DNA from 2 places in the Plantibacter sp. MCCC 1A11337 genome. Region 2 is predicted to be linked to the other one. Evidence: riboswitches for the same ligand, from Rfam matches in the RefSeq annotation. Region 2 holds a riboswitch; the other holds the start of a gene.
What was found. A riboswitch is a leader RNA that binds a small molecule or an ion and turns the genes downstream of it on or off. The one in region 2 is predicted to bind thiamine pyrophosphate.
Positions count from the first base shown of each region.

Region 1: linked by a shared signal. The riboswitch ahead of HOW07_RS19250 (ECF transporter S component) and the one ahead of thiM (hydroxyethylthiazole kinase) in region 2 are both predicted to bind thiamine pyrophosphate.

Region 1 covers NZ_JABJWX010000001.1:571,284-585,865, forward strand. The annotation lists gene nadE (ammonia-dependent NAD(+) synthetase) at 1-514, opposite strand, end outside; gene HOW07_RS02610 (metallopeptidase family protein) at 606-956, opposite strand; tRNA gene HOW07_RS02615 (tRNA-His) at 1,012-1,087, opposite strand; gene orn (oligoribonuclease) at 1,138-1,758, opposite strand; gene HOW07_RS02625 (SCO4848 family membrane protein) at 1,811-2,035, shown strand; tRNA gene HOW07_RS02630 (tRNA-Arg) at 2,066-2,138, shown strand; gene HOW07_RS02635 (hypothetical protein) at 2,297-2,869, opposite strand; gene HOW07_RS02640 (energy-coupling factor transporter transmembrane protein EcfT) at 2,866-3,666, opposite strand; gene HOW07_RS02645 (ABC transporter ATP-binding protein) at 3,663-5,060, opposite strand; gene HOW07_RS19250 (ECF transporter S component) at 5,147-5,737, opposite strand; TPP riboswitch at 5,813-5,921, opposite strand; gene HOW07_RS02655 (hypothetical protein) at 5,972-6,301, opposite strand; gene dinB (DNA polymerase IV) at 6,311-7,609, opposite strand; gene HOW07_RS02665 (acyltransferase) at 7,692-9,017, shown strand; gene HOW07_RS02670 (hypothetical protein) at 8,988-9,584, opposite strand; gene gatB (Asp-tRNA(Asn)/Glu-tRNA(Gln) amidotransferase subunit GatB) at 9,700-11,199, opposite strand; gene gatA (Asp-tRNA(Asn)/Glu-tRNA(Gln) amidotransferase subunit GatA) at 11,203-12,714, opposite strand; gene gatC (Asp-tRNA(Asn)/Glu-tRNA(Gln) amidotransferase subunit GatC) at 12,711-13,010, opposite strand; gene HOW07_RS02690 (long-chain-fatty-acid--CoA ligase) at 13,101-14,582, shown strand, end outside.
Region 2 covers NZ_JABJWX010000003.1:37,155-51,736, reverse strand. The annotation lists gene HOW07_RS12040 (ABC transporter permease) at 135-1,220, shown strand; gene HOW07_RS12035 (ABC transporter ATP-binding protein) at 1,282-1,986, shown strand; gene HOW07_RS12030 (hypothetical protein) at 2,038-2,439, shown strand; gene HOW07_RS12025 (pyrimidine/purine nucleoside phosphorylase) at 2,548-2,844, opposite strand; gene HOW07_RS12020 (bifunctional hydroxymethylpyrimidine kinase/phosphomethylpyrimidine kinase) at 2,892-4,460, opposite strand; gene thiE (thiamine phosphate synthase) at 4,457-5,167, opposite strand; gene thiM (hydroxyethylthiazole kinase) at 5,164-6,015, opposite strand; TPP riboswitch at 6,007-6,107, opposite strand; gene HOW07_RS12005 (DUF1622 domain-containing protein) at 6,168-6,689, shown strand; gene HOW07_RS12000 (HAD family phosphatase) at 6,700-7,383, opposite strand; gene HOW07_RS11995 (CDP-alcohol phosphatidyltransferase family protein) at 7,465-8,742, opposite strand; gene HOW07_RS11990 (LPXTG cell wall anchor domain-containing protein) at 8,847-11,096, opposite strand; gene HOW07_RS11985 (hypothetical protein) at 11,358-11,807, shown strand; gene HOW07_RS11980 (DMT family transporter) at 11,923-12,897, shown strand; gene HOW07_RS11975 (GntR family transcriptional regulator) at 12,894-13,553, shown strand; gene HOW07_RS11970 (cell wall metabolism sensor histidine kinase WalK) at 13,663-14,582, opposite strand, start outside.

The DNA.
Region 1 (14,582 bases), on a different contig from region 2:
TCGTGAAGAAGCCGGTGACCGCCTCGGCCGCGTGGTCCGTCCCGACCACCAGGAGCCCCTGCTGACCGGCGATCGCATACTGCGCGACCATGCGTGCCCGCGCCTTCGCGTTGCCCTTGACGAAGTCGCTGAGGGGTTCGCCGGTCGCATCCGCGTACTCGGCTTCGAACCCGTCGACCGCGCGCTGGATGTTGAACACGACGGAATCGTCCGGACGGATGAACGACAACGCCAACTGGGCGTCGTCCTCGTCGTGCTGCACGGCGTACGGCAGACGGACGGCGACGAACCGGGCCTCCCCACCCTCGGCTCGGACCTCTTCCGCCGCGAGCTGGCACAGGCGCCCGGCGAGCGACGAGTCCTGTCCCCCGCTGATCCCGAGCACGAACCCCTTCGTGTGTGTCGCCCGCAGGTACGACTTCAGGAAGTCGATCCGGGAACGGACCTCGGCCGCCGGGTCGATCGTGGGGCTGACATGGAGTTCCGCAATGATGCGGGCCTGGATCTCGCGCATGTCCCCAGGCTACTCGCTCGCCGGAGGCGTACCCGGAACTCCGAGGCACTTGCAACACACCGGAAACACGACTCGGTGGGCGAGGCGGATCTCAGGCCCAGCCGAGCTCGTGCAGCCGCTCGTCGTCGATCCCGTAGAAGTGCGCGATCTCGTGGACCAGGGTGGTGTGGATCTCGTCGGCGAGCTCGTCGAGCGTCTCGCATGCCGCCAGATGCGGCTCGCGGTAGACGATGATCCGGTCGGGCATCTCGCCGAAGCCGTAGCGGTCACGCTCCGTCAAAGCGACACCGTCGTACAATCCGAGCGTGTCGAGCGTGCCGTTCTCAGGGCGATCCTCGACGACGAAGACGACGTTGTCGAGACCGTCGACCATCTCGTCGGGCAAGCGGTCGAGTTCGTCCACCACGAGGGCTTCGAACGCCTCGGTGTCCAGCTCCAACATGCCCACTCCCCGGATACGACAGAAGCCGGAGGGATCCTCCGGCTTCTGTACGACATGGGGTGAGTAACGGGGCTTGAACCCGCGACCTCCTGGACCACAACCAGGCGCTCTGCCAACTGAGCTATACCCACCATGCGACCTGCTCCGCGGAGACCGCGTCACAAGCGACTGGATGAGTCTATTACATGTTTGGGGCGTACCGTGACACGACCGCTTCCGAAACCTGCTTCGCGTCGTCGGAGGACGGGCCGGGGAGGTCGACGAACAACGCTCCGCGGTAGTAGGCGAGCTCACGGATCGACTCGAGGATGTCCGCCAGCGCGCGATGACCGCCGTGCTTCGACGGGGCGTTGAAGTAGACCCGCGGGTACCACCGACGGGCGAGTTCCTTGATCGAGGAGACGTCGACGTTGCGGTAGTGCAGGTGGGCGTCGAGCCGCGGCATGTAGCGCGCGAGGAACCCTCGGTCGGTCCCGATGGTGTTCCCGGCCAGCGGCGCCTTCGACTCGTCGGGGACGAAGCGCTGGATGTACTCGATGACCTGGAACTCCGCGTCCGCGACGCTCACGCCGTTCGGGATCTCCTCGAGCAGCCCCGAAGTGCGGTGCATGTTCGTCACGAACTCACCCATGTTGTCGAGTGCCGACTGATCGGGCTTGATCACGACGGAGTAACCCGGGTCGAGGATGTTCAGTTCGAAGTCGGTGATCACGACGGCGATCTCGACGAGTTCGTCGACCTCCAGCTCGAGTCCGGTCATCTCGCAGTCGATCCAGACCAGACGGTCCCCAGCTGTGCTCATGGGTCGAGTCTACTCAGCACGACCGACGCCGCCGGTTCCGTAGACTCGAGCGGTGATCATCGCCATCTCCGTCCTGCTGCTCGTCAACGGTGTCTACAACGTCGTCGTCTGGCCCCGCTTCCTCAAGCGGATCGTCGCCGACCCGCGTGCACGCGACGATCAAGGACGTGCGACGACGTTCCTGCGCGTGCACGTCATCCTCATCAGCATCGCCCTCGTCCTCGCAGCCCTGTCGCTGGTCTTCGGTGTCCTCGGCCTCCTCGGCGTCGGCGTCTGAGACACCGCTGCGGTATCCTGGACGACGCCCGCCTCCGTAGCTCAGGGGATAGAGCAGGAGCCTTCTAATCTCTTGGTCGCAGGTTCGAATCCTGCCGGGGGCACACCCCTTCGACAAGCTCAGGGACCGGAACCCGAGCCCTGACCCTTCGACAAGCTCAGGGACCGGAACCCGAGCCCTGACCCTTCGACAAGCTCAGGGACCGGAACCCGAGCCCTGACCCCTCGACAAGCTCAGGGACCGATACCCGGACGCTCATCGTCACTCGCGCAACCAAGGATTCCAACGTCCACGACCGTCGTGAGCGAGGGCGTCGAGGACGAGTGCGGAGACCTGGTCCGCCGCGTCGGTCGCCTCGATGCGGAGCCCGGCATCGAGGTCGGGCCGCTCCCGCTCGATGAACGCGTCCTCCTGGAGGGTCCACCCCGCGAGCCAGTCCACACCGTCACCGCGCCCGATGAGGCGGTCGGTGCGCTGGACCACCGGCGCGTCGAGCCACAGCGCCGTGTCGGCGAGTATTCGCGACGCCCGCGACGACGAGCCGCAGCCCTCGACGATGAGTGGACGGTCGCTCGGCACGAGGTGCACCTCCGCACGGGCGGACCGTTCCCAGTCCCAGCGCCGCCACTCCCCCGCGCGCCGCTCGGCGAACGGTCTGAGGATCCACTCGACGAGGAGTCGAGCACCTTCCTCGAGCCCTTCCCATCCCGGATACAGGTCGTCCATGTGGACGACCGTGCTGGCCGTCAACGCGGACGCGACCGAGGAGGCGAGCGTCGTCTTCCCCGTGCCCGAGCGACCGTCGACGAGCAGGACCGGCGGAACCGCGCTCACTGGCCCACGACCCGGAACGTACCGGCGAGGACCGCCGTGGACAGCGCGAGGGCCATGATCACCATCGTCACCAGGACGGCCAGAAGATCGGCCCGGCCCAGGCGGGACGGTCTGGCCCAGGTGCGTTCGATCGGTGCCCCGAACCCCCGCGCCTCCATCGCCGTCGCGAGTTTGCTCCCGCGGCGGATGGCGAACACCAGCAGCACGAACGCCATGGACGCGAACCGCCGGACCACTCCCCGGTCCCCCAGCCCACGGGCACGACGGGCGAGCGCGAGACTGCGCCAGTCGTCGATGAAGAGTCCGAGCATCCGCGCTCCAGCGAGGATCCCGAGCACGAACCGCGACGGCAGCTTCGCGATCTGAGACAGCCCGTCGGCCAGATCGGTCGGATCCACCCGCGCGAAGAGCAGGATCGTCGGGAGACCGAGCGCCAACACGCGGATCGTCACGGCGACCGCCAGCTCGATCGAGTTGTCCGTCACGCGGACGAACCCGAGCGACAGGTACTCCGTCCCTCCCGGCTTCGCGTACAACAGCATGCTGATCCCGCCGATGGGCGCGAAGACGAGCACCGGCAGGGCCCGCTTCAGCAACGCGGTGAACCGCAGGCCGGAGAGCGGGAACAGCATCACTTCGAGCAGGACCGCCGTGCTCGCACTCACCCAGTCGATCGTCAGCAGCAACGGGACGGACAGGATCAGGACGGCCAGCACCTTCGTCACCGGATTCACCCGGTCGAGCGGCGGTCGATGGTGCAGCACCGTCGAGCGCTCCGCTGCCGTGAGGCTCGTCATGCGGCCCGCCTCTGGAACTCCGGCGGTTCGAGGAGGATGCGATGGTCGCCCAGATGCTCGACGACCCCCGCGTCATGCGTGACGGAGACGATCGTCGCGCCGCGCTCGAGCTCATGCTGCAGCAGGCGGACGAGTGACAACCACGTGCGTCGATCCTGCCCGAACGTCGGTTCGTCGAGGACCATGACCGCCGGCCGGGCGGCGAGGACGGTGGCCACCGACAACCGGCGCTTCTGACCGCCCGAGAGACTGAACGGGTTCGCCTCGGCGAGACGACCGAGACCGAGCGCATCGAGGATCTCGGAGACCCGCTCGTCGATGGCGGTCCGGGACCAGCGGAGGGCCTGCAGGCCGACACCGAGCTCGTTCCGCACGGTCGATGAGACGAACTGGTGCTCGGGATCCTGGAAGACCGTCCCGATGCGCGTGAGCAACTCGGTCGACTTCCAGCGGATCGGCCGGGATCCCAGCCTGCCGGCGAGCTGCGGAGCGGCGGTCACCGTCCCCGTGATCTCCGGCAGCAGTCCCGCCAGCGTGAGCGCGAGCGTGGACTTCCCCGCGCCGTTGGGGCCGACGATGACGGTCCCCGCGCCTTCGGGCACCGCGAGCCCCAGGTGCTCCTGCACCGGCTGCTTCCGCGTTCGACCGATCGCCAGGTCGTCGGTCGTGATGACCGCCGCCGATGGGCCGGACACCGGACGAGGGGCCAACCCCAGCGGGATGCCCGGCACCCAGACGCCCGCATCGGCCAGGCGCTGCCCGACGTCGTCGAGGACGAGGTCGGGTGGCCCGTCGGCGAGGACACCGCCGTCGGCGTCGAGCACGACGACCCTGGTCATCAGCTCGCGCCAGACGTCGACGCGGTGTTCGATGACGACCAGGGTGGACGAACCGTCATCGACCAGCCGAGCGACGGCGTCCCGCACCTCGGCCACCCCGGCCGGGTCGAGGTTCGCGGTCGGTTCGTCGAGCAGGAGGAGCGAGGGGTGCATGGCGAGTACGCCGGCGAGGGCCAGCCGCTGTTTCTGACCGCCAGACAGCGCCGAGGTCGAGTGGTCCAGCGGCAGGTCCAGTCCGACGGCCTCCAGCGAGGCGTCGACGCGGCGCCAGATCTCCTCGCGCTCGACGCCGAGGTTCTCGCAGCCGAAGGCGACGTCGTCACCGACCTTGGACAGGATCACCTGCGAGTCGGGATCCTGCAGCACGAGCCCAATGCGACCCCGCGCTCGTTCAGGCGGAACGCCATCGACGAGGAGCGAGCCGTGGGACTCCCCCTCGTCCGCTCCGCCGAGCACGCCGGCCAGTGCGTGGATCAGCGTCGACTTGCCGGCACCGGACGCCCCCAGCAGGAGGACCCGCTCGCCCGGTTCGATCACGAGGTCGAGGTCGCTCACCGCCCAGGCCTTCCGACCGGCATGCCGCCACCCCCAGTCTTGCGCGACGACGCGCGCCGGACCGGTCGCAGCCGCTCCCGGCACGATCAGACCTCGCGCCGAGCGTCCCGCCCCGACGCGAACCGACTGAGCGCTCCGGTCGACGCGAGTGCCCTGACGAGTGCCCAGCCGACGACACCGGCGAGGATCGCGCCCGAGACGAGCAGTGAACCGAGGTAGATCGCGTTGAACTCGACACCCTTCTCGAGGTTGCCCGACATGACGAGTTCGAGGAGCCACGCGCCGGCCCCGGCACCGGCCCCGGCGAGGATCGCCGGAACGAGGCCGAAGCGCTTGTACGCGAACGCCGCGAACACCAGCTCGGCACCGAGGCCCTGAGCGAGCCCGGAGTACACCGTCGTGATGCCCCATACGTTGCCGATGAGGGCGGAGACGATCGCCCCGATGGTCTCGACGAGGAGGGCAGCGCCGGGCTTCCGGATGATGAGTCCGCCGAGCACCCCGCCGAGGAGCCATATCCCGACGGCGATCCCGCCGAAACCGGGCGTGACGGCGCTGGCACCCGCGTACCAGAGTGATCCGAGCGTGTTCCACGCCCAGAAGATGAGGCCGGTCGCGACGCCGAGTACGGCGACCACGACGATGTCGACGACCCTCCAGCGCAAGGTCCGCGACACAGCGCGTTCAGAGGGTGAGATCTTGGTCGATGCTGACACGATACGTGCCCTTCCTGTAGACGGAAAAGAGCACGGGATAGCGAGAAATGGTCTCCCTGCGCTGGCATGATCCAGATCAGGTTCGACGGTCGAAGGCGAATACCTTCCTCTCAGCCCGGTTCACCGGACTCCCGTGGTGGCACGAGTCTAACCCCTGCCGTGCGCGGTCGCACGACAGGGGTTGGACGGAGGGGGCTACTTCTTGAGGGCCTTGATGAGGCCGGCGAGCGCCTTGCCGCTCACCCAGATGAACGGGATCGCGACCGCGATCAGCGAGATGAGGTTCGGGTCGAAACGGAGACCCTCGTCGGTCTTGATGTAGGCACCGACCGGGATGGAGACGCCACCGCCGCCACCGCCGCTCGGGGCGTCGTCGCCGTCGCCCTCGGAGCCGCCGCCGAAGCCGTAGTACGTCAGCGCGACGGGCACGAGCTTCGTCCCGTCGATGTCCTGCTGCTCCCCATAGGCCGCGGTCACGCCGAGCCCCTTCGCCTGTTCTGCCAGCTTCTCCACGAGATTCGTCATACGGCGAGGCTATCGCTCGGCATCTCCCGGTCCAAGGGGTTGATCCGTGCTCCCAGCACCCTGCGAGTCTCCGCGACTGCCGAGTCCGCGACGCCTCGGCTTGCCGAGGAGGGAGGCGGGGGCGATCGCGAGATCGCCGAACCGGCTTGCGACCCGGTCGATCGTCTGCTCGGCTTCACGCCACTCCTCGTCCGGGTCCCAGAGCCCGGCACCGGCCTCATCGGCCGGGACGAGCTGGTCGACCTTCACCCCCACGAGGCGCACGAGGCGTCCGCCGCGATCGAGGTCGCCGAACAGCGAGGCCGCTTCGTCGTACACCCGCCGGCCCACGTTCGTGGCCTCGCCGATGGTGCGCGACCGGGTGACGACGCTGAAGTCCGCATAGCGCACGCGGATGCTGATCGTCCGGCCGGCGTAGCCGCCCTTCCGGAGTCGGATCGCGACGAGGCCGGCGAGGTTCAGCAGTTCGCGCCTGAGGATGGTCGGGTCGGAGACGTCGGTCGGGAAGGTCACCTCGTGGCTGACGCTCTTCTCGCGACGTGCCAGCTCGATGCCGCGCGGATCGATCCCGTTCGCGAGCTCGAGGAGTCGGCGACCGGAGGCTTCACCGACCGCGCGCTGGAGCATCGACAGCGGGGTGGAGGCGAGCTGACCGATGGTCCGGATGCCCCGGTTCGTCAGCTGCTCCTCCGTCCGACCACCGACGCCCCACAGTGCACCGACCGGCAACGGGTGGAGGAACGCCAGGGTCTCGTCGGCCGGCACGACCAGCAGACCGTCGGGCTTGGACAGGCCGGAAGCGAGCTTCGCGACGTACTTCGTCGCCGCCAGGCCCACCGAGCACGGCAAGCCGGTCGCGTCGAGGACCCGTTGCTTCACGAGCGCGGCGATCGTCCGCGGGCTCCCGAGCAACCGGACCGCGCCGGAGACGTCGAGGAAGGCCTCGTCGATGCTCAGGGGTTCGACGAGCGGCGTGACCGACTCGAACACCTCCATCACCCGGTCGGAGTACTCGCGGTACCTGCCGTGGTGGGGCGGCAGCACGACGGCGCTCGGACAGAGCCGCATCGCCTGGGACACCGGCATCGCCGCGCGCACGCCGTACCGGCGAGCCTCGTAACTGGCGGAGGTGACGACCGACCGCCCCTCCTTGTTGCCCACGATGATCGGCAGACCGCGCAGCTCGGGCCGTTCCAAGAGCTCGACCGAGACGAAGAACGCGTCCATGTCGACATGGAGGATGGGGGTACCGCTGTCGTCGGCATCGTGCGCCGAGACGCGACGAGACGCTCCATCCTGCCGACTCATACCTCCATTGTCGCAGTCGCCTCCGACACGCTCTCCACAAGGGCCGAGGCGGGAGCGCCCGGCGACGCTAGGCTGTCCGGCGATGAGCACGCGAACGCGGACCGGGTCGGCCCCGGCGGTCCCAGACCTCTCCGGGCGGGACCTCGCCCTCGACCTCGTGCGCGTCGCCTGCGTCGTCACGGTGGTCGTCGTCCACCTCCTGATGGTCGCCGTGGCGATCGAGCCGGACGGCGCGATCGGCATCTCCCGGGCGCTCGAGCAGCAACCGTGGTTCGACACGGGCACCTGGTTCGGCCAGATCATGCCGCTGTTCTTCATCGTGGGCGGCTTCGCGACGATCACCGGCTGGCGCAGCACCGTCCGACGTGGTGGCGGGACCAGCGACTTCCTCCGGTCCCGGGTCTTCCGACTCGCCCTGCCGACGATCCCGGTCCTGCTCTTCCTCGCCGTCGGACTGTGGCTCGCCGGGGCGCTCGGTGTCGACCCCGCCATCATCGAGGCAGTCGCCGCAGGCGTCGGGTCCCCGCTCTGGTTCCTGGCCGCCTACCTGCTGTGCCAGGCGGTCGCGCCCTTCTTGGCCACCTGGCACGACCGCCACCCCGTCCTGACCTGCGCGGCACTGCTGGCCGGTGTGATCCTCGTCGACGTCGTCCGGTACTCGACCGGCCTCCTGGGCATCGGTCTCGTCAACCTGGTGTTCGTCTGGCCGCTGCTGCAGCAGTTCGGGTTCTTCCTGGCCGATGGTCGTCTCCGCACCGTCCCTCGCCTCGTCCTCGTGGCCGTGGTGCTCGTCTCCTACGGTGCGCTCGTGCCGATCACGACCTGGCTGCCGTACTCGACCAGCATGCTCGGCAACCTCAACCCACCGACCCTCCCCCTCGTCGTCCTCGGCGTCGGGCAGCTCGCCCTGCTCGCCCTGGTGCACCCGCTGCTCACGGCGATCATGCGGACCCGCGCCGCGCGAGCCGTCGTCTTCCTCATCGGGTCCCGGCTGATGACGGTGTACCTCTGGCATCTCCCCCTGATCATCGCGGTCGCCGGTCTCCAGCTCGCCCTCGGCATCCCCTTCGCGGAACCGCTGAGCGCGGCATGGTGGTGGACCCGACCGGTCGTGCTGCTGGTCGTCGCGGTCCTGCTCGCGGGCGTCGGCACACTCCTCGGCCGCGTCGAGCACCCCCGCAAGCTGCGCCTCGACCCGGAGCGCAAGCCGACGCACGTCGCCGTGTGGATCGCGCTCGCGAGCGCCTTCATCATGCCCTTCGCGGAGATCTCCCACCCGCTCACCGCCGCGATGGCGGCTGCCGGCGCTGTCGGCTCGATCATCGCGGTCGTGCTCCTGAACCCGACCCGTCGGCCGGTCGAGCGCGTCGCAAGCGGATCAGACCAGGCCGTGGACCAGCGGCCGTAGCCATTCGCGAAAGGCCTCCCGGTCGTCCCGGAGCGACTCACTGACCACGATCGTGTCGGGCGCGACCACCCAGGCCCCCGGTCGGCAGATCGGGAGTACCTCGAGGTCCAACCGGAACGAGCTGGATTGCCGACGCAACTCGAACTGACGCTCGCGGATGAGTTCGTAGACGTCGGTGAGACGGCTCGGCGATCGACCTGCGAGCGCGCGTTCGTACTCGCGGATCCGAGCCGACGCCCATCGGTGCGCCTCGTCGTACGCCCGGTAGGCGAGCTCCTGCAGGTCGAGGGCTCGATCGAACACCTCGAAGTGTGGTGGACGGACCTCGGCCATGAAGAGGCGCGTGTCGCGACGGGCGATCCCGGTCCACCAGCCGTCGAATTGGACGGCGAGCGCGTCGAGGTCGAGGCCGGCGACGTCGATCCGCTCCAGCCCCGGCGTGACTGCGGGAAGCTGCGCGACGCATTGCTCCCCGAGCCCTGCCATGTCGCGGAACGCGAGCGCCAGCATGAGGGCCATCGGAGCGTCTTCCGTGACCTGCCACCGCATGGTGCCTTCGACCAGCATGGCGGAAGTGTATGCCGGGCCAGCAGTCGGCACCAGGGCTTCCCCTGGCCGACGACATCGGGCCCGGGCCGCCGTCATCGACAGCGGCTCGGGCCCGAGGGTGCAGCAGTGTCCGCTACTGCGAGGCGCGTTCCAGGACGAGTTCGCGCACACGTGCCGCATCGGCCTGTCCGCGCATCGCCTTCATCACGGCGCCGATGACCGCGCCGGCCGCCTGGACCTTGCCGTCGCGGATCTTGGCGAGGACGTCAGGCTGAGCGGCCAGTGCCTCGTCGATGGCGGCGATCAGCGGACCGTCGTCGGACACGAGCGCGAGACCGCGGGCGTCGATGACCTCCTGAGGAGTGCCCTCCCCGTCGATGACGCCCTCGAGCACCTGGCGCGCGAGTTTGTCGTTGAGCGTTCCGTCCTCGACGAGCGCAGCGAGTGCCGCGACGTGCTCGGGCGACACGAGGCTCGTCGCCTCGACGTCACGCTGGTTCGCGATCCGCGAGATCTCGCCAGTCCACCACTTCCGTGCGGCGGCCGGAGCGGCACCGGACTCGACGGTGGCCGTGATCTCGTTCAGCAGACCACCGTTCACGACGTCCTGGAACTCCAGGTCGGTGAAGCCCCACTCGCTCTTCAGCCGGCGACGACGGACGGCCGGCTGCTCGGGCAGGGCCGCTCGGAGTTCCTCGATGAGTTCGGGCGACGGCACGACCGGGAGCAGGTCGGGCTCCGGGAAGTACCGGTAGTCGTCGGCGTCGCTCTTCGGCCGGCCGGCCGACGTGGCCCCGGTGTCCTCGTGCCAGTGCCGCGTCTCCTGGACGATGGACCCGCCGTCCTTGAGGATCGCCGCCTGCCGCTGGATCTCGTAGCGGACGGCGCGCTCGACGGAACGCAGGGAGTTGACGTTCTTCGTCTCCGTGCGCGTGCCGAGCTTCTCCTGGCCGCGCGGGCGCAGCGAGATGTTGGCGTCGCAGCGGAGGTTCCCACGCTCCATCTTCGCGTCCGAGATACCGAGCGCCACGACGATGTCGCGGATCGCGGAGACGTAGGCCTTCGCGATCTCGGGCGCCCGGTGCTCGGTGCCGTAGATCGGCTTCGTGACGATCTCGACGAGCGGCACACCGGCGCGGTTGTAGTCGACGAGCGAGTACTCGGCACCCTGGATACGGCCGGTGGAGCCGCCGATGTGCGTGAGCTTGCCGGCGTCCTCCTCCATGTGCGCACGCTCGATCGGCACCGTCACGATGGTGCCGTCGGTCAGCTCGACGTCGACCGACCCCTCGAAGGCGATCGGCTCGTCGAACTGCGAGATCTGGTAGTTCTTCGCGAGGTCGGGGTAGAAGTAGTTCTTCCGTGCGAACCGGCTCGAGGGTGCGATCGAGCAGCCGAGGGCGAGCCCGAGGCTGATCGAGTACCGCACCGCCTGCTCGTTCACGACCGGGAGCGACCCGGGCAGACCGAGGCAGACCGGCGAGATGTTCGTGTTCGGAGCGTCGCCGAAGCCGTTCGGTGCCGAGGAGAACATCTTCGTCTTGGTGTTCAGCTCGACGTGCACCTCGAAGCCGAGCACCGGCTCGTACAGTTCGAGGGCTTCTTCGTAGGAGAGGAGCTTGTCCTTGGCCATGGGTTACCGACCTCCGAGAGCGGGTGCCTGCGAGATGAGGGTGTGCCCCCACGTCGATTCGAGGAGCGCCTCGAGGGCGGCGCCGACCCGGTAGAGCCTGGCGTCCTCCCGTGCTGGCGCCATGAACTGGATGCCGACGGGCAGACCGTCTTCGGGCGCGAGACCGATCGGCACGCTGATGCCGGGCACACCGGCGAGGTTCGCCGGGATGGTGGTGACGTCGTTCAGATACATCGCCAGCGGGTCGTCGATGCGCTCGCCCAGCTTGAACGCCGTCGTCGGGGCGCTCGGGCTCACGAGGACGTCGACCTGGTCGAACGCCGCCGCGAAGTCGCGCTGGATGAGCGTCCGGACCTTCTGGGCGCTGCCGTAGTAGGCGTCGTAGTAGCCCGCGCTGAGCGCGTAGGTGCCGAGGATGATCCGTCGCTTCACCTCGGGACCGAAACCGGCCTCGCGCGTCGCGGACATGACCTGCTCGACCGTGCCGCCACCCTCGGGCGTGACCCGCATCCCGAAGCGCACCGAGTCGAACTTCGCGAGGTTGCTCGACGCTTCGGCCGGGAGGATGAGGTAGTAGGCGGCGACGGCGTACTCGAAGTTCGGAGCGGAGACCTCGACGATCTCGGCACCGTTCGCCTCGAGGACCGCGAGCGCCTCCTGGAAGCGGCTCTTCACACCGGCCTGGAAGCCTTCACCGTTGAGCTCGGTGACGACGCCGACCCGCAGACCGCGCAGCACGTCGCCGCGCGCGCCCTCACGGGCCGCAGCAGCCATCGAGGGCCAGGCGTCACGGAGCGAGGTGGAGTCGAGGCCGTCGTGCCCGGCGATGACGTCGTGGAGGAGGCCCGAGTCGAGGACCGTGCGGCTGACCGGTCCGACCTGGTCGAGCGAGGAGGCGAGTGCGATCGCCCCGTAGCGGCTGACCGCGCCGTAGGTGGGCTTCACGCCGACCGTGCCGGTCACGTGCGCCGGCTGGCGGATGGACCCACCGGTGTCGCTGCCGAGGGCGATGGGCGCCTCGAACGCGGCGACCGCGGCAGCGGAGCCACCGCCGGAACCGCCGGGGATGCGGTCGAGGTCCCATGGGTTGTGGGTCGGTCCGTACGCCGAGTGCTCCGTGCTCGAGCCCATGGCGAACTCGTCCATGTTCGTCTTGCCGAGCGGCACGAGACCGGCGGCACGTGACCGCGCGACGACGGTCGCGTCGAAGGGCGACAGGTACCCCTCGAGGATCTTGCTCCCCGAGGTGGACGGCATGTCCGTCGTCACCAGGACGTCCTTGATGGCGAGCGGGACGCCCGCCAGCTCGCCGAGGTCCTCGCCCGCGGCACGGCGTGCGTCGATGTCGGCGGCGACGTCGAGCGCGTGGTCCGACACGTGGAGGAAGGCGTGGACGTCGCCGTCGACCTGCGCGATGCGGTCGAGGTGGGCCTGGGTGGCTTCGACGCTGGAGACCTCGCCCGCGCGGAGCTTGCTCGACAGCTCCGCTGCCGTGAGACCGATCAACCCGCTCACTGCTCCTCCCCCAGGATCGCCGAGACCTTGAAGCGGCCGTCGGCCGATTCCGGCGCGTTCTGCAGCGCCTGTTCGCGCGTGAGCGTGTTGCCGACGACGTCGTCGCGGTACACGTTCTCGAGCGGGATCGGGTGGCTCGTCGCCGGGACGTCAGGCGTGGCCACCTGCTGCACCTTCTGGATGTTGTCCACGATGGAGTCGAGCTCCGTCGTGAGGTGGGCGATCTCGTCCTGGCTCAGGGCGATTCGAGCGAGGTTCGCGAGATGCGCGACCTGCTCGGTAGTGATTTCCGACATGCGTCTCCCGTACGTGTAGCGGTGGCGGTCGCTCCAGTCTATTCGCCAGGGACGTGGTCGTCCGTCGGGCTCCGCCCCTACAGTGGAACGGTGACCCAGAACGACTCGAGCAGCCGTCCCCGTCCCCCGCACGAGCGTCCGTGGCTCGCGAGCTACGCCGCCGACGTGCCGGACGACATCCCTGAGCAGACCGGCAGCCTCGGCGATCTCGTCGAGGCCTCGGCGGCGAGCTACCCGGACGCCGTCGCGCTGGAGTTCTTCGGGTCCACCACCACCTACACGGAGCTCGAGGCGCTGATCGCCCGTGCCGCCGCGGGCCTGCGCGCACTCGGTGTCCGGGCGGGCGACCCCGTCGCCCTCATGCTCCCGAACTGCCCGCAGCACATCGTCGCGTTCTACGCCGTCCTCAGGCTGGGCGCCGTCGTCATCGAGCACAATCCGCTCTACACCCCCCAAGAGCTCCGCCACCAGTTCGAGGACCACCGCGCGACGTTCGCGATCGTCTGGGACAAGGTCGCCGAGCACCTGCAGGACTTCCCGGCCGACCTGGCGGTGCACTCGCTCGTGACGATCGACGTGACCCGGGCGATGCCGCTCCACATGCGCGCCGCTCTCCGTCTGCCCATCCCGAAGGCGAGAGCCTCACGGGCCCAGCTCACCGCACCGGTCTCGGGCACGGTGCGGTGGGAGCAGCTCCTGACCTCGGCGCCGCTGCCGGCCAGCCACCCGAAGCCCGCGACCGACGCCCTCGCGCTCATCCAGTACACGAGCGGCACGACCGGCTCGCCCAAGGGGGCCGCACTCACCCACGGCAACCTGCTCGCGAACGCGGCGCAGTCCCGAGCCTGGGTGCCCACGGTGAAGCGCGGGGAGGCCGTCGTCTACGCGGTGCTCCCGATGTTCCACGCCTACGGCCTGACGCTCTGCCTGACCTTCGCCATGAGCATGGGCTCGCGCCTCGTCCTCTTCCCGAAGTTCGACCCGGCGCTCGTCCTCAAGGTCATGAAGAAGCGACCGCCGACCTTCCTGCCCGCCGTCCCGCCCATCGCCGACCGACTCCTGACCGCGGCGACCGAGCAGGGCGTGTCGCTGCAGGGCACCGAGATCGCCATCTCGGGCGCGATGCCGCTGCCGCACGACCTCGTCGTCCCGTTCGAAGCCGCGTCCGGCGGCTTCCTCGTCGAGGGCTACGGGCTCTCCGAGTGCTCGCCGGTCATCTCCGCGAACCCGGTCTCGACCGCACGGAAGCCCGGGACCATCGGCCTCCCGCTGCCGAGCACCGAGGTGCGCGTCGTGGATCCCGACGACCCGGAGACCGACCGTCCGGCCGGCGAGGCGGGCGAGCTGCTCGTCCGCGGCCCGCAGGTCTTCCACGGCTACTACAACAAGCCCGAGGAGACCGCCGCCGTCCTGCTCCCGGGCGGCTGGTTCCGCACCGGCGACATCGTGTCCATCGACGAGGAGGGGTTCATGACCGTCGTCGACCGGATCAAGGAGCTCATCATCACCGGCGGGTTCAACGTGTCGCCGAGCGAGGTCGAGCAGGTGCTCCGCGGACACGCGTCGGTCGCC
Region 2 (14,582 bases):
AAGGTGGAACGGCGCCTCCACCCGACAGCGCCGGAGGACCGTCCCGTCCGACGATGCCCTGGGTCGGCGACGCGACGAGGCTGGAATCCTGCCGCATCACGGAGACGCCGTCGGGCGGCTGACAAGGAGTCCCCATGTTCGTCGCCTGGCGCGACATGCGCTTCGCCACCGGTCGCTTCGTGCTGATCGGGGCGGTCGTCGCCCTCATCACCCTGCTCGTCGGATTCCTCAGCGGCCTCACCGCGGGACTGGCGAACCAGAACATCTCGGCGATCACCGGGCTGGGTGCGTCGAGCATCGTCCTTGCGGCCCCGCCCGACGGCGAGCAGGCGACGTTCGCGGACTCCGCGATTGGCGCGGACGCGGCCACGACGTGGGCTGCGGTCCCCGGAGTCGACGGTGTCCAGGAGCTCGGCATCAGCCAGACGCGGATGACCACGGACGATGCGCGCACCTCCGTGGCGCTGTTCGGGATCAGTGGTGACGCCGTCGCGGGTCGCGCCGCCGACGTGCCCGCCGACGGGACCGCCAGCCTGAGTCGGACCGCCGCGGAGACCCTCCACGTCTCCCGAGGCGACACCGTCTCCATCGCCGGCAGCGAACTCGAGGTCGGTGCGGTCGTCGACGACCAGTGGTACAGCCACACGCCGGTCGTCTGGACGAGCCTGGCCGAGTGGCGGTCGCTGCAGGCTGCGCAAGGGTCCCCCGGCGACGGAGCGACCGCGCTCGCCATCACCGGGAACCCGAGCGCCGAAGCGGTGACGGAGGCGGAGCAGGCCACCGGCACGGTGTCGAAGGACGTCCTGTCGTCCTTGCTCGCGATCGGCTCGTTCCGCTCCGAGATCGGATCGCTCCTCCTCATGGTCGCCATGCTGTTCGGGATCTCCGCGCTCGTCATCGGAGCCTTCTTCACGGTGTGGACCATGCAGCGCGCGGGCGACGTGGCGATCCTCAAAGCGCTGGGCGCGACGACCCGTCGGCTGTCGCTCGATGCGCTCGGCCAGGCGCTCGTCCTCCTCGTCATCGGTGTCGGGTTCGGCATCGGCATCACCGCCGCACTCGGTTCCGCGGCGGGCACGGCACTGCCCTTCGTGCTCAGCCCATTGACGACGCTCGTGCCCGCGGTGATCATGATCGTCCTCGGTCTGATCGGAGCGGCGTTCGCCCTGCGGTCCATCCTCTCGGCCGACCCGCTGACCGCGCTCGGCGGCAACCGGTGAACGCGCCCGACCTCCCTGTCTCCTTCCTCGCACCCGCCCTCGTCACCATCGGAGTCTCCGCATGATCTCGCTCACCGACGTCACCCTCACCTTCCCCGACGGCGACCACCGCGTCACCGCCGTCGACCACGCGACCCTCACCGTCCCGGCCGGGACCGTCTCCGCGCTCACCGGGCCATCGGGCTCCGGGAAGTCGAGTGTGCTCGCCGTCGCAGCCGGCCTCATCCGGCCCGACAGCGGTCTGGTGGAGGTGGCGGGGGTCGACGTCACCTCCCTCCACCGCCGTGCGGCCACGGACTTCCGTCGCACGAGGCTCGGCATCGTGTTCCAGCAGGCCAATCTGCTGCCGTCGCTCACGGCCCTCGAGCAGCTGTGCGTCCTCGGGACGCTCGGCGGCCGCACGTCGCGGGCCGACCGGACGCGCACCCGCGAGCGGGCCGCGATGCTGCTCGCCGCCGTCGGGCTCGGCGACCAGGCCGGCAAGCGGCCGCATCAGCTCTCGGGTGGTCAGCGGCAGCGGGTCAACATCGCGCGCGCCCTGATGAACGAGCCCGACGCCCTCGTCGTGGATGAGCCGACCAGTGCGCTCGACCACGAGCGGGGATCCGAGATCATCGAGCTCATCCTCGAACTCACCGCGACCTCGGGCGCCGCGACGCTGCTGGTCACCCACGATCGGAGCCACCTCGACCGCATGGACCAGGTGCTCGTCATGGAGGACGGTCGACTCAGCGCCGCCGCCGACGCGCTGGCCCTGCGGTCCTGAGGTCCACCGTCGCCCGGCGGTAGGGTGAGGTCACGTCGAGAGAGGACCGCCATGCGCCGTGCCACCCGTGGGCTGACCGTGATCGCGATCGTCGGAGCGGTGCTCGGCACGAGCGCCTGCACCGGTGGCGCGGACTCACCCTCCGGTCAGAGCTCCGCGAGCGAGGCCGGCGTGATCGCACCCGTCATCGTGCAGCTCGTCGATCAGGACGGCCGCACCGTCACCGTCGGCCTCGACAACGTGGTGGACCTCGTCGCCGTCGATCCGACCGTGTGGTCCGCGGAGATCGAGGATCCGTCGATCGCGGAGTACGTGCCGGGCGGCTCCCGCGGCGGCGCGTCCTTCAACCCCGGTCTGCAGCCGCTCGAGGTCGGGAGCACGACGGTGACACTGACGAACAGCTCAGACGATTCGACCGTCGTCCTCACGCTCGAGGTCGTCGACCGGTCCTGAGCCGGGACACTCGGACGAACCGAACCGGCCCCTGAGCCGTTCGGAGGGCGCACCCCAACCGGTCCCTGAGCTGCGCCGCACTGAGCCTGTCGAAGTGTCGAAGGGCGTTCAGATGTTGAGGTAACGGCAGAGGTACGCCGTGGTGACCTCGACCTCGACCTGGAAGCTGCTGCTCCCCGGGACGCTGAACTGCGCGTCGGGCCCGAAGTCCTGCCATGCACTCGTGTTCGGCAGCAGCACGCGGAGCTTGCCGGAGATCACGGACATCTCCTCGGCCTTGCCCGTGGTGAAGGTGTACTCCCCCGGCTCCATCACTCCGACACTGGCCGACTCCGCACCGGGCTCGTTCGTGGTGAAGCCGATCGACTTCACGTTGCCGTCGAAGTACTCGTTGCTCGTCAGCATCAGGGGCCTCTCGTCGTGGTCCGGGACCGCGGCGGCGGATCCGGCCTTCATCGTATCGGCTCGGCGAAGAAGGCCTCCTCGTGAGCGGCCGAGGCGAGGAACGCCCGTCGCATCGTGTCGCGGCCGGTCTCGTCCGCGCGAGCTGCCGCCCCGGCGACGATCTCGATCGCCCGGGCGTTCGCGGTCGCGAAGGAGGGGTCGGCGTAGGTGTCGAGCCACGCGGCGAACGGGTGCTCCGCGTGCGATGCGTCGACGAGCCGTTCACCGAGATCCTGGTAGATCCAGTAGCAGGGCAACACGGCGGCGACCACCCGCCCGTAGTCGCCGTCGACCGTCGCCGCGTGCAGGTGGTCGAGGTACGCCGTGGTCGTCGCCGACGGTTCCACCTCCATACCGCTCACGGCATACGCGCTGAGCCAGGTGCGGTGCAGCTCCATCTCGGCCTCGATCGAGCCCGCCGCGCCCGTCGCCCAGAACACCTGCTCCTCGGCCGTCGGAGCCAAGGCACTCGCTCGTGCGAGGACCCGGGAATACGCCCGCAGGTAGATCGCGTCCTGCTGCAGGTACCAGGCGAACCGGGCCGGATCGAGGGTGCCGTCCGCGAGCGTGGTCACGAACGGCAGGTGATCGATCCGCGTCCGCACCTCGGCGATCTCCTCCCACCAGTCCGCGACGATGTCGGCACCGCCCTGCCGCCGTGAGGTCGTCCCGCCCGCTGCCCACAGCTCGGCGAAGTGGCTGATCGGACCGTTGCCCGAGCCGACCTCGAGCGCGTCCGCGTGCCGGAGGCTCGTCGTGAGCCACGCCTTCGCCTCGCCGAGCGCCACGGTCCAGGACCCCGACCGGGCGACGAGGGTGGCCATCGCGCTCGACAGGGAGCACCCGGTCCCATGGGTGTTCATCGTGTCGACCCGCGCACCGTCGAACTCGACGAGTGATCCGTCGTCGCCCAGACCACCGATGGCGTCGACGAGCGCATCCGGGCACGCGGTCGTCGCCGTCAGGTGCCCGCCCTTCACGAGCACGATCACGCCCGCCTGCACCGAGACCCGTTCCGCCTGCGCGAGTGCGTCGGCCCAACTCGTCGCCACCGGTTCGTCCGCGAGGACGGCGAGCTCCGGCAGGTTCGGGGTCACGAGGTCGACGTGCGGAAGGAGCGCGCGCATGGCCGCTTCGGCGTCGCGGTGGAGGAGACGGTCGCCGCTCGTCGCCACCATCACCGGGTCGAGGACGACGGGTCCGGTCTCGGTCTCCTGCAGCCAGCTCGACACGGTGTCGATGATCGCGACATCGCCCAGCATCCCGATCTTGACCGCGTCGATCACCACGTCGTCCGCGACCGCGTCCAACTGCTCGCGGAGGAACCCGACGGGCGGAGTGTGCACGGACCGGACGCCCCGGGTGTTCTGCGCGACGAGCGCGGTGACGACCGCCATGCCGTATCCGCCGTTCGCGGCGATGCTCTTGAGATCGGCCTGGATCCCGGCGCCACCGGTCGGGTCGGTCCCGGCGATGCTCAGCACCCGGGGTGTCTCGCGGATCGTGACGGGTCGTCGACCGTGCACCCGGTTCGAGTTCGACGACACCGGCGTCGTGGACGGTTCAACGGCGCTCATGCCGAGACCTCGGTCCAGGCGCTGCGGAACGCCCGGGCGGCGGCCGCCGGATCGTCGGCGGCGCAGATGGCGGAGACGACGGCGAGACCAGCGGCACCGGCGGCGTGGAGCTCGACCGTGTCGTCCAGTGACACCCCACCGATGGCGACGCACGGGAGCGGGGTCGCTGCGGCGATCGCGGCGAACCCCTCCACGCCGAGCGGCTGCGGGTGGTCCGGCTTCGTCGTCGTCGGGCGGATGACGCCGACGCCCAGGTAGTCGACCGTCCCGGGTGACAGCGCTGCGACGGCGTCGAGGTGCGCCGGGGTGTTCGCCGTCAGTCCCACGACGGCGGCCTGTCCCACGATACGACGCACGGCGTCGACCGGGAGATCGCTCTGACCCACGTGGACGCCGTGGACGACGGCACCGGCGGAACGGGCCGCGAGGAAGACGTCCACTCGGTCGTCGACGAGGAGCAGCGCCCGACCGGCGACGACCTCCGCCGCACGCACGGTCAGGTCGAACAGCGCTCGCGCCGACGCGGTCTTCTCCCGCAGCTGGACCGCGGTCACCCCGCCGTCGACGGCTCGGCGCACGACGTCGAGGACACCGCGATCCCCGCTGGCCGAGGCGTCCGTGACGAGGTAGGTGGCGATGCCGCGGCGCACGAGCTCGGCGTGCGAACGGGCCGCGAGGACCCGGTCCGCGGTGGTCGAGGCGCTCACGCGATCACCGCCAGGCTGCGGACGGTGTCGGCCTCGAGGAGGTGGAGATGGTCGAGGAACGCGGGAGCGAACGAGCCTGGGCCGCGGCTCTCCGCAGCCGCAAGCTGCGCGGCGACCGTGTATGCGGTGGTCGCCGCGACCGTCGTCAGCAACCGGTCGTCGTCGAGTGAGGCGAAGGCGGCGAGTACGGCACCGAGGGCACAGCCACCGCCCGTCACGAGGGTGAGCCAGGCGTGCCCGTTCGAGCAGCGGACGATGCGCTCACCGTCCGTGATGACGTCCGTCGGGCCGGAGATCGCGACGACGGCGCCCGAGGTGCGGGCGATCGCGGTGGCCGCCTCGATCGCGCTGTCGACCGAATCGGTGCTGTCGACCCCGCGACCGCCGGCGCCCAGTCCGGCGAGGGCGATGATCTCGCTGGCGTTGCCGCGGACGATCGTCGGCCGGAGGTCGAGGAGGTCGGCGGCGAGCGCCGTGCGCACCGGTAGGAAGCCGACGGCCACGGGGTCGAGCACCCACGGTGTGCCGGCGTCGTTCGCGGCGGAGGCGGCCTCGACCATCGCCTCGCGCTGCTCCGCCTGCGGCGTCCCGAGATTGAGGAGCACCCCGGAGGCGATGCGGGCGAACGGACCGGCCTCGGTGGGGATGTCGGTCATCGCCGGGGCGGCGCCGATGGCGAGCAGCACGTTCGCGGTGAAGTTCGTCACCACGGCGTTCGTGATCGATTGGACGAGCGGCGTGTGCTCGCGCAGGCGCTCGAGGAGGTCCCCGGACGCGCTCGCGAACTCGCCGACGGACGAGTCGTCGGTGGACGGGTGGGCGGACTGCTGCGGTGTGCGAACGCTCATTCGCGACATCCCTTCGCTCGGACTAACGAGATCAGGTTCGACGGGTGTGTTCTCAGCCGATCGTCGTGGGATCGGCACCCCGTGTCACTCGCGACCACCCTAGCGGGTCGGCCCGGCTTCCCGTCCAGCGGGCGGGCGAGGATGATGGAGGGATGGACTTCTTCGAGCTGGTCACCATCGTCTTCGAGGTTGCCGGTGTCGGGGCGATGGTCGTGGGCTTCGTGATCGCCGTCACCCTCTCGGCCCGCCTGTGGTGGAGCACGCGCGACGGCGCTCGGGCCTTCCGGATGCTGCGGGAGACGATCGGCTCGGTCATCCTGCTCGGGCTGGAGATCCTCGTGGCCGCAGACCTCGTGAAGACGGTCACGTCGACGCCGTCGCTGACCGACGCGCTCGTCCTCGCGATCATCGTCGTCATCCGCACCCTGCTGAGCTTCTCCCTGCAGATCGAGATCGAGGGCACCCTCCCCTGGAGGCGCCTGGCGACGACCGGCCCGCAGTTGTTCGACCGCGCGGTCAAGCGCGGTGGCGAACGCACCCGACGTCGCGCCGAGGAGCAGGACGCCTCGGCCAAGGATCTCGAACCGTCCGATGCGACGCCGGCACCGACGGTCGCGGCGCAGCCGATCCCCGACGACGAGGACGGCTTCCCGGAGCTCCGCAGTCGCAGCTAGCGCGGCACGGCTAGCGTGCCGGGGAGGCCGCCCAGGTGTCGCGGATGAGGTCGGGCAGCAGGCGCATGTCGTCGAAGACGTGGGTGCCGTCGCCGATGAGCCGCTCGGCGGGCGTCATGCCGCCGGCGTAGGCGTAGACCGTCATGCCGGCCGCACGGGCAGCCAGGACGCCGACGACGCTGTCCTCGACGACCGCGCACCGCTCGGGGGCCGTGTCGAAGTCGGCGGCGGCGTGCAGGAACAGGTCGGGTGCGGGCTTGCCGACGGCGACGTCGGTCGCGCTGAAGATGCGCCCGTCGAAGCGATCGTGGATGCCCACCTGCCCGAGGTTGCGGACGACGTCGTGCAGCATCCCGTTCGAGGCGACGCACAGCGGCACCCCGGTCGCAGCGATACCGTCGAGGGCGTCGACGACCCCGTCGACCGCCTCGAGCTCACGTTCGCAGATGCCGCGGAACATGTCGCTCCAGCGCTGGATCCAGTCGGCCTCGAGCGGCTTCCCGAGGCGCTGCTCGACCAGCGTCGCGTACGTCTCGAGTGAGGCGCCGACGAAGAGCTCCCGCACCTCCGCCTCGGTGTAGTCGCCGCCGACCTCGTTGAGGAGCTGCAGGTTCACCCGGACGGAGATGCGTTCCGTGTCGACGAGCGTGCCGTCGCAGTCGAAGATGACGAGGTCCGGATAGTCGACTGGCATGCTCCGAGCCTAAACGACGCCGCCTGCGCTGTGGCCGTGTGCCATCCCGGTGGGGGCCTCCGACGATGGTCGGCGCGGCGCTCAGCGGGCCGCGCGGACGCCCTGTCGCTGCCAGGTGACGACCATGCGTCGCGCATACTGGGTCGCTGCGACGAAGTGGCCGAGGAGTCCGAGCAGGATCGCCACGAACCCGACCCCGCCGAAGACCCGGTACAGCGCCGACGCCGGATCCCCGCCGCCGAGCGCGAGGCCCGTGAGCAGCGCGAAGAAGCCGACGAAGAGGAACACCGTCCGGATCTTGCCGGCGATGCTCACCGGCACCTCCGGCGTCCCGCGGAACGCGACGACGGCGACGAACGCGAGCAAGAGGTCGGGGACGATCATGACCACGAACACCTGCCATGGGATGATCTGCCCGATGGCGAACGATGCGGCGACCACGACCACGGTCAGGCGGTCGGCGACCCCGTCGAGCCAGGTGCCGAGCGCGGAGACCGTGCCCATGCGGCGCGCGATCTGCCCGTCGGCGACGTCGCTCAGGAACACCACCGCACCGACGACGAGCGCGGCCCAGTAGGAGCCGGTGATCACGAGGGCGGCGAAGACCGGTAGGAGGACGATACGTCCCGCCGTGATCGCGTTCGGCAGGTTCTTCCAGTCGTCGTCGGAGAACAGCTGCGTCCGGAGGCGCGCGAGCGGCGTCTTCTCGTGCAGCGTCACCGGGATCATCGCCTCGTCACCGGGGATCGCGGCACCGCGGCGGAATCGGGCGATCGCGATCACCGTGACCACCACGACGAGCGCGAACAGCAGCACCCAGCCGGTGGCGCCGAGGTACTGGCGGACCGTGTCGAGCGTGGCACGGACGAGGGAGCCGACGCCGACGTAGACGGCGGACCAGAGGAGGGAGCCCAGCAGGGATGCCGCGAGGAACGACCGGTAGGGCACGCCGGCGACCCCCGCGGCGGTCGGTGTCAGGCATCGGAGCACGGGCACGAGCCGGGTGAGGAAGACGGCCTGGGCCCCGCGTCGCTCGAGCGCCTCGACCGCGCGGTCCCAGCCGTCGACACCGAGGCGCCGGATGGCGGCCGAGTCACGGAGACGACCACCGGAACGACGACCGACGAGGTAGCCGAGCTGGTCCCCGAGCGACCCGCCGAGGGCGACCGCGAGGAACAGCACGAGGGCACCGGGGGCGGAGTCGAGCATGGCCGAGAGGAGGAGCACCACCGGTTCACCGGGGACGACGAGGCCGAGCCAGAGGCCGGACTCGGCGGTCGTGAACAGGAGCCCGAGGAGCCAGATCAGCGGATCGGGCAGCGCCGTCGCGGCGTCGTTCACCCACCCGATGATGTCCACGGATCCCCGTTCAGCAGTGCGATCCGCACTCCTGGGTGGGGCGCGGCTCGCCCAAGTCTACGGACGAGCCGCGCCCTCCCATCCCCGAGAGGTCGTTCAAACGGTCATTCGCCGGACAGTTCGTCCCGATTCGCGCGTCGACGACGCAGGACGGCCGCGGTGACGACACCGGCGGCGCCGAGCACGAAGAGCGCTCCGGCAGCGACGATCCACGGCATCGCGTCCGCACCGGTCGAGGGCAGGCGACCCGAGTTGCCCGGAACGGCGGGGTCGCTCGGATTCGCCGACGGCACGGGCACGACGGCGTCGGGAACGAGGACGAAGGCCGGCACCGAGACCACGGAACCGTCTGCGGCGACGACCGCGGTCGCCGTGGTGACCCCCTCGGCGGTGTAGCCCGCCGGGACCGCCACGGACACCTCGTAGGAGCCGGGCGCGAGTCCGTCGAGGCCATAGGCGCCGTCGGCGTCAGTCGTGATGTCGACCGGGCCGGCCGGGGTCTCGACGGTCACGGTCACGTCCGCGATCGGAGCACCGGCGTCCGTCTCGACCGTTCCGGCGAGGCCGCCGAACACGGCGTCGGCGACGAGCACGAAGGTGGGCACCGTCTGGACAGCGCCGTCGGTGCCGACGACGACGGTGGCGGTCGTGGCGCCACCCGCGGGAACGGAGTACCCGACCGGGACGGTCAGCGTGACCTCGTAGCTGCCCGGCGCCAGGTCGGCGAGCCCGTAGGACCCCTCGGCCGTCGTGGTCAGGGCGACCGGGCCGCCCGGCGTCGTCACCGTGACCGTCGCGGCGGGCACCGGGGCGCCGGTGTCCGTCCGGACGTCGCCGATGACGGTGCCGAGCCGAGCGAGCTCGAAGTCGACCGCGTCCAGATCGGCGCCGGCGAGCTCCTCCGCCCGGGTTGCGGTTCCGGAGACGACGTACCCCTCGGGGGCGACGACCGAGACCTCGTAGGACCCGGCGGGCAGGAGCGGGAAGCGGTAGGAACCGTCGGCGGCCGTGACGGCGCGCTCGACACCGTTCGGACCGTCGACGCTCACGGTGACGCCGGCCACACCGACACCACCGGAGCTGACCACTCCGCCGAGGCTGGGGTTCGCGACGAGCACGAAGTCCTGCTCGGTGATGGGCGTCTCGCTGCCGACCGGCACGGTGAACGACGCCGGTGCGGTCTGGACCGCGTACCCGGACGGTGGCGTGATGACCACCGAGTGGTCGCCGACCGGCACGGTGTCGAAGAGGTAGTTCCCGTCGGTGTCGGTGGCGACGCTGCCGACACCGTCGATGGTGACGGTGGCACCGACGATCGGGACGCCGTCCGTGTCGAGCGCGGTCCCCGACACGGCGACGGGCACGATGTCGCGGACGGTGAAGTCCGCGACGGCGTCGGTGTCCGTGAGGTCAACTGCGGCACGTGCAGGACCGACGGCGATCTTGCCGGTCGGCGGGACGAGCTGCACCGTGTAGCCGTCGGTCGCGAAGTAGCCGGCGAAGGTGTAGGTGCCGCCACCCGCGGTCGTGGTCGACGCCACCACCCGGCCGTCGCGGTCGATGAGCCGGACGCCGACGCCGTCCAGCGGGCCCGCGGTCTGGTCGGTCACGGTGCCGGTCACGTCACGCGCGATCGACGCGAACCACGCCTGGTAGACGGGCGCGCCCGACCGCTGCCGGAACGAGAAGGTGAGGCTGGAGATCGGGGCGGAGGGTTCGAACCACCCTGCCGCGCCGGCGGTGTCCGCAGCGGCGTCGTTGCCACGGAGTACCTGCGTCGTCGGGTCCCAGGTGGGGACGTCCGTTGCGGATCCGGTGCAGGACGGCTTGCCGACCAGGCCGGGAGCGCAGTAGTTGAAGCCGCCGTTGAACCCGAGCTCGTCAGGGGTGAGCGCCGCGCCGTCGGGACCGATCGCCGTCACGGTGACCTGGTCGGCGTCGATGTCGCCGAGGACGAAGGTCCAGCCGGACGGCGGCGTCGGCGTCGCGAAGGAGTAGGTCGTGGTCGAGGGCGACGCCGCGTTGTTCGCCTTCGGGCGGAGGTTGAGGTAGGGCTGATCCCGGCTGCTGCCGTACTTGGCACCGACGGGGGTCGAGGCCGCCAGCCAGGTCGAGGCGCCGGAGATGACGCCGACGCCACCGCCACCGACCGAGTCGCTCGTCAACGCCGCGGTGAGGGCGGGCTGACCGGCCAGGGTCATGGTGCCCTGGTACGACCCCGATGCACCGGAGAACGTGGGCCACGTCGCCCAGCTCGACGTGGTCGCCGCCGAGGCCGCCGGGACGGCTGCGGTGAGGGCGAGCGCGGAGGCTCCGAGCAGGGCGAGCACGGCGGCTCCGATGCGGCGGGTCATGGGCGCCAGGATAAACGGACACCCGTCGCCTGCGAAACCCCTCTGTCCCGTTTACGGGGGTCGGCTCGAGCCGTGGTAGTCGCCGTGTGTGGCACCAGCGGCCCACGGACGGGCCGCGCAGGATACCTCCGTAGGAGGACGGGGGATCAGGCGCGCGGGCGATTCGGAACGGAGGCGGTCCGAGCAGGCTGGAACCATCAACCGATCAGCTCCGCACACCGCGGAGACAGCTCCGCACACCGCGGAGGAAGGAACCAGTTCATGTCCGCCTCAGCCACAACCGAGTCCACCACGATCTCGCCCGCCGAGGACGTGACCCTGGCAGACGCCCCGACCGAAGCGTTCGGCCCCGAGCCCCTCACCCAGGCCACGCCCGTGCAGGAGGTCGCGCCGACCCAGCCGACGACGCCCGTGCCCCTCGCACCCGTACCCGCCCCGACGGCCGTCGACCGCGAGAGCTCGACCCAGACACTGTCGATCATCGCGTTCGCCCTGTCGATCGCCGCGGTCGTCGCGCCGTCGTTCGTGCTCCTGCCGATCGCCTCGCTCGTGCTCGGCATCATCGCGCTCGCCCGCAAGCCGAAGTCGAAGGGCTTCGCCCTCACCGCCGTCATCATCTCCGGCACCATGCTGGCGCTCGCCCTGATCGTCGCCGCCGGCGCAGCCCTCCTGCTCGGGGTGTCGGTGATCAGCGGCGGTTACGCCGGCTGACCCGGTCTCCCTCCCGACGCCCGTCCGCTCCTCGAGCGGGTGGGCGTCGTGGCGTATGTACCGGACATCCCATGCAGCCGTTGATTGTTACACAATCTTGCGGCAAGCTGTCCCCATGACCCGTTCGCCGATGGCGACCCCGACAACCGGCAGCAGCACCGCCGCGGGGCGCCTGCCCGTCGCCGCCGCGATCCTCGCCGCCGTGTGCTTCGGGACGACAGGGACGGCTCACGCGCTCCTGCCGATCGAGGTGGGTTCGGTCGCCTTCGGCGCCGCACGCATCGTCTTCGGCGGAGCGTTGCTCGTCCTCGTGTGGGCGGCGTTCGCCCATCGCTCCGGGTCCACGAGGCCGCCTCGCCCCCGCGCCGTGGAACTCGGGAGGCCCGTCCTGATCGTCGCCGTCATCGTCGGCACGGTCGGTGTCACCGCGTACCAGCCGTTCTTCTTCCTCGGAGTGGAACGCAACGGTGTCGCGATCGGGACCCTCACGGCGCTCGGCTCCGCACCCGCCATCACCGGCCTCCTCGAATGGGCGATCCATCGCCGGCGCCCGAGCGGTCGCTGGTTCCTGGCCACGATCGTCGCCGCGACCGGTGTCGCCGTCCTGTCCGGAGTGACGGGCGGCGGGATCGGGACCGTCTCGGTGGACGGGCTGCTCGCGTCCGTCGGCGCCGGAGCCTCGTACGCCCTGTACACGCTCTGCAGCAAGGCACTCATCGAACACGGGTGGACACCGCTCGGCACCATGGCGGCGCTCTTCGGCGGAGCGGCGCTCGTCTCGGTGCCGATCCTCCTCGCCACCGAGACCGCCTGGATCCTCACGGCACCCGGCGCACTCGCGGTCGTGTGGCTCGCGCTGGTGAACACGGTGGCGGGGTACCTGCTGTTCGGCTACGCGCTCGGCGGGTTGCCCGCGTCACGGGTCGCGACGCTCACCCTCTTCGAGCCGTTGACGGCGACGCTCCTCGGCATCCTGCTCCTCGGAGAGTCCTTCGGGCCGTCGACCGTCGTCGGTGCAGCGCTGCTCGTGACCGGACTCGCGATCCTCGTCGTGCCCACGCGCACCGATCGTCGCGAGGTCGCCCGATGACCGCGGTCGACGCCGTCGCGGATGCACTGCGGGAGGACATCCTCGACGGACGACTCGGCGCGGACGAGCCGTTGCGGGAGACCGCCCTCACCGTCCGGTTCGGCGTCAACCGGCACACCGTCCGGGCGGCACTGCAGGCGCTCGCGGCGGAGCGCCTCGTCATGTTCGAGGCCTACCGCGGCGCACGGGTGCGGTCGTTCAGCGACGCCGATGTGCTCGCCCTCATGGAGTACCGGACGGCGATCGAGGCCGAGGCGGTCCGGCTGCTGCGAACACGTGCTGAGCCGTCGTCGCGCCCACCGGCCTCGATCATCGCGGCGAACGACAACCTCCGACGCATCTGCATCGACCGGCCCGGCGATCACCGCGCCATCGAGGTCGCGCACGCCGAGCTGCACCACGCGATCGTCGCCGCGGCCCGGAGCACTCGACTGGACGAGGCGCACGCTGGCCTGCTCGCCGAGCTCGGCCTGTTCATGGTGCAGCTCCGGAGCGTCCTCCCGCCGGAGGAACTCATCGCCCAGCACGACCGACTCGTCGACGCCCTCAGCGGCGACCACGGCGAGGAGGAGCTCCGCGCGCACCTCGCGCACTCGGCGGAACAGCTCATCGCGCTCCGCCGATCGGCCCCCGAAGGCATCCGGTCCGGCCCCTGAGCCACCCCTCCCGGTCCGGTCCCTGAGCCTGTCGAAGGGCGCCTCGACAAGCTCGGTGACCGTGAGCGGCTCGGTGACCGGATCGAACTCGACGACCGCGGTCGTGCGATCAGCCTCGCGTCGAGGTGACCGTCTCCGGCAGCGAGCCGGTGGCGTCGGCCGCAGGCCGGACCGCGGGGTGCTCCTCGGACGGACCCGACCACGGCAGCGTCACCGTGAACGTCGTGCCGGCGGACGACGAGGCGACCTCGATCGAGCCTTCGTGGCCCTCGGCGATGGACAACGCGATCGCCAGGCCGAGACCCGTGCTGCCGGCCGCACGCGAGCGCGACGAGTCGGCCCGGGCGAACCGGTCGAAGAGTTCGGGGAGGAAGGCCTCATCGATGCCGGGTCCGTCGTCGGCGATCGTCAGCGAGGCGCGCTGCGGCTCGTCGGGACTCTTCGGTGCGCTGATGCGGGTGACCACGGAGGTGCCGGCCGGGGTGTGCACGGCGGCGTTCGACAGCAGGTTCACGACGAGCTGATGCAGGCGCTCGCGGTCGCCGCGCACGACGATCGCGCGCTCCGGCACGTCGACCGACCAGTGGTGCGCCGGCGCCGAGACCGCCGCGTCGCTCACGGCGGCGGCGACGAGGTCGCTCAGGTCGACGTCGTCGAGGTGCAGGTCCTGGCCCTCGTCGAGACGCGCCAACAGGAGCAACTCGCTGACGAGCGAACTCATCCGGGTCGCCTCCGACTCGATGCGGGCGAGTGCGTGCTCCGTCATGGGCGGGAGACTCTCACTGTCCTGACGGGTGAGCTCGGCGTAGCCCTGGATCGCGGCGAGCGGCGTCCGGAGTTCGTGGCTCGCGTCGGTGACGAACCGACGCATGCGCTTGTCGGTCGCGGCTCGGACGGCGAGTGCGCGGTCGACGTGGTCGATGAGGCCGTTGAGCGCCTCGCCGACCTTGCCGATCTCCGTCCGAGGGTCGGTGTCGGCCTGATCGACCCGCACGTCGATCCCGGTGTCACCGCGCTCGAGTTGCAGCG